One region of the Bradyrhizobium sp. AZCC 1693 genome, then DNA from elsewhere that is predicted to be linked to it. Evidence: predicted binding sites of a transcription regulator. Region 1 holds the regulator's gene; the other holds the start of a gene.
What was found. The regulator PhoB, encoded in region 1, activates phosphate uptake and scavenging genes when phosphate is short. The targets are predictions, from matches to a motif close to TGTCATNNANCTGTCAT.
Positions count from the first base shown of each region.

Region 2: phnF (phosphonate metabolism transcriptional regulator PhnF) is a predicted target of PhoB. The motif match lies at 2,163-2,179, and genes of this name have one in related genera.

Region 1 covers NZ_JAZHSD010000001.1:4,410,394-4,414,460, forward strand. Annotated here, with positions in the region: gene V1293_RS21120 (aspartate aminotransferase family protein) at 1-1,108, opposite strand, end outside; gene V1293_RS21125 (GcrA family cell cycle regulator) at 1,612-2,121, shown strand; gene phoB (phosphate regulon transcriptional regulator PhoB) at 2,290-2,994, opposite strand; gene phoU (phosphate signaling complex protein PhoU) at 3,005-3,721, opposite strand; gene pstB (phosphate ABC transporter ATP-binding protein PstB) at 3,733-4,067, opposite strand, start outside.
Region 2 covers NZ_JAZHSD010000001.1:2,202,002-2,206,068, reverse strand. Annotated here, with positions in the region: gene phnE (phosphonate ABC transporter, permease protein PhnE) at 1-458, shown strand, start outside; gene phnE (phosphonate ABC transporter, permease protein PhnE) at 455-1,303, shown strand; gene phnF (phosphonate metabolism transcriptional regulator PhnF) at 1,396-2,127, opposite strand; gene phnG (phosphonate C-P lyase system protein PhnG) at 2,259-2,714, shown strand; gene phnH (phosphonate C-P lyase system protein PhnH) at 2,716-3,321, shown strand; gene V1293_RS10740 (carbon-phosphorus lyase complex subunit PhnI) at 3,324-4,067, shown strand, end outside.

The DNA of each region.
Region 1 (4,067 bases):
GCGCCAGGAACCGCACCACATTGTCGCCGGCGCCGACGGTGAGCAATTTCTCGCCGCGCAGTGCATTGACGAGGTCGCCCGACGGCACCACGGCCTTGACGCCCACCAGGAGTCCCTCGCCGCGCACTTCCGAGAGCACGGCGGGATAACGATCGACCACGGAGGCCAGTTTCTGCTTCAGCAGCAGCGACATCTTCTGCACGTGATCGAAGAAGCCGGGCTTCAACATCACGTCGAGTACAGCATTGGCGGCCGCGATCGCCAGCGGATTGCCGCCAAAGGTCGAGCCGTGCGAGCCCGGCGTCATGCCGGAAGCGGCTTCCGCGGTGGCAAGCACTGCGCCGATCGGAAAGCCGCCGCCGAGCGCTTTCGCCAGCGACATCACATCCGGCGTCACGCCGACGCGCTTGTAGGCGAAGAGATCGCCGGTGCGGCCCATGCCGGTCTGCACCTCGTCGAACGCCAGCAGCAGGCCGTGCTCGTCGCAGAGCTGGCGCAGCGCCTTGAAGAAGGATTGCGGCGCCGAGCGCACACCGCCCTCGCCCTGCACCGGCTCGATCAGAATGCCCGCGGTGTGCGGCCCGATCGCCTTCTTCACCGCTTCGAGATCGCCGTGCGGCACCTGGTCAAAGCCGTCCATCGGCGGCCCAAAACCTTCGAGATATTTGGCGGAGCCGGTTGCGGCGAGCGTGCCGAGCGTGCGGCCGTGGAACGCGCCCTCGAAGGTGATGAGCCGATAGCGTTCGGGATGACCCTTGGAGAATTGATAGCGGCGCACGACCTTGATCACGCCTTCCATCGCTTCCGCACCGGAATTGCAGAAGAACACGAGGTCGGCAAAGCTCTGTTCGCACAACCGCGCGGCAAGCTTCTCGCCATCCGGGCTCTTGAACAGGTTCGACATGTGCCAGAGTTTTGTCGACTGTTCCTGCAGCGCCTTGATCAGATGCGGATGGCAGTGACCCAGCGCATTGACCGCGACGCCCGAGGTGAAGTCGAGATAGCGCTCGCCATTGGTCGCGGTCAGCCAGCAGCCCTCGCCGCTTTCGAAGCCGAGATCGACCCTGGCAAAGACGGGGAGCAGATGCGACGTGGCGCTATTGGTCATGGCGATCACAAAAGGTTTGCACTGAAGGTAAGACCTGCCGCGGAGCACACGCGTGCATTGGCGCGAACGCGGCAACGGCCGGTCTTGCGAAAACGAAACGTGCCGCCTCTTAAGGGCGGCACGTGCGAGGTATTCTATGTGGGCGGGGGGCGCTGTCAACACGCCACGAAGCCGCCTTTCCTGCACCGCAAGATTAAGGAAATCCGTAAGATTGCGGTGTGGTGGAAAACACGCAGTGCAATGCCTAGATGTCGGAACATGTGGACGCGCGGGCCCGGACTCTTGCGCCCGAGTCACGCCATATTGTAGCGTTTGGGCTGTCGGGTACGACATCTCGTGCGGCAGTTCTGATCCCTAGAGTCCATTTTGTACGGCGTAAACGTTCGGGCGCGGTTTTCGCGCCCGGCGAGGGCTAAGGGATTCTGACCGCAGGGATTTTTGAGACGAATGACGTCGCCAGCGCTGCCCCTGATTGGCCGGCGCGATGCGAAGGGAAGAATGCGATGACGGTATTGACCTGGTCCGACGATCGCGTCGAGCAACTGAAAAAGCTCTGGGAAGCCGGATTATCGGCCAGCCAGATCGCCGCGGAACTCGGAAATGTGACGCGAAACGCTGTGATCGGCAAAGTGCACCGGCTGGGCCTGTCCGGCCGCGCCAAGAGCCCCTCCTCGGCGGCCCCGCGGCAGCGCAAGGCGCGCCCGGCGCAACAGATGATGCGGGTGTCGCGCCCGGTCTCGCGCGGCAACACCGCGCTTGCGCACGCCTTCGAGGTCGAGATGGAGCCGGATCCGATCGCCTTCGACAACGTGGTGCCGATGAGCCAGCGGCTGTCGCTGCTCGAACTGAACGAGGCGACCTGCCACTGGCCGGTCGGCGATCCCTCGAGCCCGGAATTCTTCTTCTGCGGCGGCAGGGCGCTTACCGGCCTGCCCTATTGCGCGCACCACTCGCGCATCGCCTATCAGCCCGCCGCCGACCGGCGGCGGCAGGCGCCGAAGCAGACAAGGTAAGGGCACGCGGCAGCAGTTGTCGTCCCTGCGAACGCAGGGACCCATAACCACAGGCGTTCGTGGTTATGTCACGCTGGGGCTCCAGCGCATTTCAACAATCGAGATTTGTGGTTATGGGTCCCCGCGTTCGCGGGGACGACGATGGAGTGCGGGTGACGCGCTGGAGCCTTACGGCTCCACCTTCGCAAACCGGTCATCCAGCGCATAACCCGCGCCGCGCACGGTGCGGATCGGGTCCTGCTCGCGGCCGGGATTGAGCAGTTTGCGCAGACGGCCGATATGGACGTCGACGGTGCGCTCGTCGATATAGATGTCGCGGCCCCAGACGCTGTCGAGCAATTGCTCGCGGCTGAAGACGCGGCCGGGATGTTCGAGGAAAAATTCCAGCAAGCGGTACTCGGTCGGGCCGAGATCGATCTGGCGGCCCGAACGCGCGACGCGGCGTTTCTCGCGATCCAGTTCGATGTCGCCATAGGTGAGCACCGTGGCGAGCCGCTCGGGGCTTGCGCGCCGCAACAGGCCCTTCACCCGCGCCAGCAGTTCCGGCACCGAGAACGGTTTTACGATGTAATCGTCGGCGCCGGTCGCCAGGCCCCGCACCCGCTCGCTCTCCTCGCCGCGTGCCGTGAGCATGATGATCGGCAATTGCTTGGTCTCCGGCCGGGCGCGCAGGCGGCGGCAGAGCTCGATGCCGGACAGCCCCGGCAGCATCCAGTCGAGCACGACGAGATCGGGCACGCGCTCCTTCAGCCGCGTATCCGCATCGTCGCCGCGGCCGACGGTTTCGACCTCATAGCCTTCGGCGTCGAGGTTGTAGCGCAACAGCGTGGTCAGCGCTTCCTCGTCCTCGACCACCATAATGCGCGCGCTCATTCTGCTGTCCTCAAGTGTTCGGTACGGTGGTGGCAAACGTCGTCATGTCGCCCTTCGGGCGCTCGTCGAGCATCTGCTGACCCTCGATCATGTAGAACACGGTTTCGGCGATGTTGGTGGCGTGATCGCCGATCCGCTCGATGTTCTTGGCGCAGAACATCAAATGAATACAGAACGAGATGTTGCGCGGATCTTCCATCATGTAGGTCAGGAGTTCGCGGAACAGCGAGGTGCAGATGGCGTCGACTTCCTCGTCGCCCTTCCACACCGCCATCGCCGCCGGCAGATCGTGCGCCGCATAGGCGTCCAGCACCGACTTGACCTGCGACAGCACCAGGTCGGTCATGTGTTCGAGGCCGCGCATCAGCTTGAGCGGCTGGAAATCGTTCTCCAGCGCCGCGACGCGCTTGCCCATGTTCTTGGCGAGGTCGCCGATCCGTTCCAGATCGGTGGCGACCCGCATGGCGCCGACGATTTCGCGCAGGTCGATCGCCATCGGCTGGCGGCGGGCGATGGTCAGCACCGCGCGTTCCTCGATCAGATGCTGCAGGCGGTCGATCTCGACGTCGGCGGCGACGACGCGCTTGCCAAGCGCTACGTCGCGACGGACCAGCGCGTCGACGGATTCGGTGATCATGCGCTCCGACAGGCCACCCATCTCGGCGACGAGACGGGTCAGTTCCTGGAGATCGCTGTCGAACGCCTTGGCGGTGTGTTCAGAACCCATGTGTTATCTCCTCAACCAAAACGGCCGGTGATGTAGTCCTGCGTGCGGCGATCGCCGGGCGAGGTGAAAATCTTGCTGGTGTCGTCGAACTCGATCAGTTCACCGAGATACATGAAGGCGGTCTTGTCGGAGACGCGGGCCGCCTGCTGCATGTTATGGGTGACGATCGCGATGGTGTAGTCCTCCGCCAGTTCCTGGATCAGCTCCTCGATCTTGGCGGTCGAGATCGGATCCAGCGCCGAGCACGGCTCGTCGAACAGGATCACCTCGGGCCGTACCGCAACCGTGCGGGCGATGCAGAGCCGCTGCTGCTGGCCGCCGGACAGCGACAGGCCGCTTGCATTCA
Region 2 (4,067 bases), 2.2 Mb from region 1:
CGCGCACGGTTCCCGGCATCGTATTCGCGCTGATTTTCGTCATCGCCTTCGGCCTCGGGCCGATGGCGGGCGTATTTGCAATCGCCGTACATTCCGCCGGCGCGCTCGGAAAGTTGTTCTCCGAGATTGTCGAGAACGCCGACATGAAACCGGTAGAGGGTGTGCGCTCGACCGGCGCAAGCTGGCTCTCCTGCATGCGCTTTGCGGTGTTGCCGCAGGTCACGGCGGGTTATGCCAGCTATGCGCTGCTGCGCTTTGAGATCAATGTCCGCGAGGCCTCGGTGATGGGTTTTGTTGGCGCCGGCGGCATCGGGCAGGAGCTCGTCGTCGCGATCCGCAAGTTCTATTACTCCGACGTCAGCGCGATCCTCGTCACCATCATCGTCACCGTCTTCGTCATCGATATCACGACCGGCTGGCTGCGCGGAAAACTGTTCGGCAAGGAGGCTCGCGCATGAGCCAGTTGCCGAAACCGGATACAGGCGCGCTCCGGACCAAATACCCTGATGTCTTCGACCGGCCCGCATCGGCGCGCCTCGCCATGCCGGCGGTGATGTTGGCTGTGTTCGCGATCTTCGTGTTCGGGCTGGTCGATCTCGGCTTCTCGCCGGCCAAACTGGTGTCGGGCCTGAGCCAGCTCGGCTGGATCACGGTGATGATGATTCCACCCGATCCCGGCTCCTCGCTGCCCGCCTATCTCGCAGCCCTCGGTGAGACGCTGTCGATCGCGCTGCTCGGCACGACCCTGGCTGCCGTGGCGGCACTGCCGGTCAGCCTGCTGGCGGCGCGGAACATCATTCCGTCGAACCTGCTTCGCTTCCCGGTGCGGCGGTTCCTTGATTCCATCCGCGGTGTCGATACGCTGATCTGGGCGCTGGTGTGGATCAACGTTGTTGGCCTCGGCCCGTTTGCCGGTGTGCTGGCGATCGCGCTGTCCGACTTCGGCGCGTTCGGCAAATTGTTTTCCGAGGCCATCGAAGCCGCCGACAGGAAGCAGGTCGAGGGGATCAGGGCTTCCGGCGGCGACGCGCTGCACGAAATACGCTTCGGCCTGATGCCCCAGGTGCTGCCTGTTATCGCGGGGCAGGTGCTTTACTTCATCGAATCGAATACCCGCTCGGCCACCATCATCGGTATCGTCGGGGCGGGCGGCATCGGTCTGCAACTGGCCGAGCAAATTCGCGTGCTGGAGTGGCAGAAGGTCTCGTTCCTGATCCTGATGATTTTGGTCGCAGTGGCCGCGATCGACTGGATCTCGGGCAAACTGCGTTTTGCCATCATCGGACAGCGGGCGGTCGCGTAGGTACTTTGTAGGGTGGGCAGAGGCGCGTTAGCGCCGTGCCCACCATTGGCCCGCACAGGCGCCAATGGTGGGCACGCCCCGCTTTGCGGACCCTACAAACCATTCTCTACCAAGAACTCGACGCGCTCCGCTGCAAAACGCGAACGCTTGGTCGTCAGTGGCTCGCCACCAGTATCGACGTCGGTGCTATCGACCACGAGCACCGGACGTCCGAGCGCGAGGTCTAGCCGCGCGGCGTCGGTCGCGTCCACGATACCGGCGGTGATCCGGGTCGACGCGCGGCGAAAATCCCGGATGCCGTAATGCGCCAGCAGCTTGGTCATCGAGCGCAGATTGGCGAACACCTTCCCGGCGTCGGGGAAGCGTTCGGCCGAAAGCCAGGTGGTGCTGACGCAGATGGGCACGCGGTCGGCGAGCCGCACCGATTCGATCCGGATCAGCGGCGCCCCGGTCTTCAATCCAAGCTCTCGCGCCAGCTCGCGCGTGGCTTCTTCCTCCGTCGCGTCGATGAATTGGCCGCGCGGCTCCCGGCCGCCGGCGCCGACGATTTCAGAAAAGCGCGTCCGTGAGCGCAGGGGATAGGCGAGGCGCCGGGTCTCGACATAGGTGCCGCTGCCGCGCTCGGCGCGCACCAGGCCGCGTTCGGCGAGCGTGGCCAGCGCCCGGCGAACGGTGTGGCGGTTGACCCGATAGGTTTCGGCGATCTCGATCTCGCCCGGCAGCTTTTCGCCGGCAACAAAGCGGCCGTCGGCGATGCCGCGCTCGATGCCGTCGGCGACCTGCCGCCACAAGGCGACGCCGGAGGGCGCGTCCTGGACGCTCATGGAACGAAATGGGGCATCGGCAAAAATCACCTCGGTGTCACGAAATCGTCATGGCGCTTCGTTATCAAGTTGTCTAGTATCATAGACAACTTGATTCCGGCAAGGCCGATATGATGGCGAGCGACGAAAGTATGGAAAACGAAGGTGGCGGGCAGGCGCGGCGCAAGGCTGTGATGGCGGTGCTGGCTCATTCCGCAATAGCCGACATAGAAGGGCGTCTCGGGACGATCGTGTTGCCGATCCACGAAAACCTGCGTGAGCCCGAGAATGGTCTCGTGATGGTGCGAGGCCGCGTCGGCGGCGACGGTGCGCCGTTCAATCTCGGCGAGGCGACGGTATCGCGTGCCGCGGTGCGGCTGTCGACTGGCGAGGTCGGCTTTGGCTACACGCTGGGCCGCGACCGGGAAAAGGCCAGGCTGATCGCGCTGTGCGACGCCATGGTGCAGTCGGCTGAGCTCGCTGGTGCGATCGAAACCCATGTCGTCGCACCGCTGCGTGCGGTGATGATCGAAAGGCAAAACCGCAAGGTCGCGGAGGCCGCGGCAACACGGGTCGATTTCTACACACTGGTGCGCGGTGAGGGCTGACATGACGAGCGTTGCCGAATTGCCCGCAGGATTTGCCGACAAGGTATTGTCGGCGCAATCGACCTTTCGGTCCGTCATGGACGCAATGGCGCGTCCCGGCAGCGTTCAGCGTATCCAGCCTGCAGCGGGTGCGCCTGATACGATGATGCGCGGCGCCGCCGCGATCGCGCTGACCCTGTTCGACCACGATACGCCGGTCTGGCTCGATGGCTGGATGTCGGCGACAGCGGATGTCGCCGAGTGGCTCAAGTTCCACACCAGCGCGCCGGTCGTTACGGATTCATCGATCGCCAGTTTTGCGCTGATAGGAGATCCCGAAAACCTTCCGGCGCTCGATCGCTTCGCGTTCGGCAGCAATGAGTATCCGGATCGCTCGACGACGCTGGTTCTGCAGGTCGAAAGCCTGACGGATGGCCCCGTGGTCGAGTTGCAGGGCCCCGGCATCGACGGCTCGGCGACGCTGCGCGCTTCAATCCGGCCGCGGGATCTGTTCGAGCGGTTGGCCATCAACGCCGCACTGTTTCCGCGCGGCATCGATGTCGTGCTGGTTCATGACGATTCCATCGTCGCCATACCGCGCACGACCCGGCTCGTGAGGGGAGGCTGACCATGTATGTTGCCGTCAAGGGAGGCGAGCGCGCCATCGAGAACGCCCATCGCCTGCTGGCGCATGAGCGGCGCGGCGACCGCGACGTTCCCGAATTGTCGCTGGCCCAGATCTCCGAGCAGCTTTCGCTTGGCGTCGACCGCGTCATGACCGAAGGCTCGCTCTACGACCGCGAATTGGCGGCGCTCGCCATCAAGCAGGCGCGCGGCGACCTGATCGAGGCGATCTTCCTGGTGCGCGCTTTCCGCGCCACGCTGCCACGTTTCGGCGCGACCGAGCCGGTCGACACCGGCGCGATGCAGGTGCGCCGCCGGATTTCCTCCACGTTCAAGGATATTCCGGGTGGGCAAATTCTTGGTCCGACGTTCGATTACACCCATCGCCTGCTCGACCCCCAACTCGCCGAGGGGTTCGCGCCCGAGGCTCCGACGGCCGGGGAAGCCGCCGCCGCGGCGACCCCGCGCGTGACCGACATTCTTGGCCGCGATGGCCTGATCGAGCCGTCGCCGGTCGCGGATCCTGACGCTCCCGTCGGCGATCTGACACGCGAGCCGCTCAATTTCCCTGCGGATCGCGATCTGCGCCTGCAAAATCTGGCGCGCGCCGACGAGGGCTTTCTGCTGGCGCTCGGATATTCCTCGCAGCGCGGCTATGGCCGCAACCACCCCTTTGCCGGCGAGATTCGTTTCGGCGAGGTGGAGGTGGAATTCATGGCAGAGGATGCCGGCTTCGCCGTTCCGCTCGGT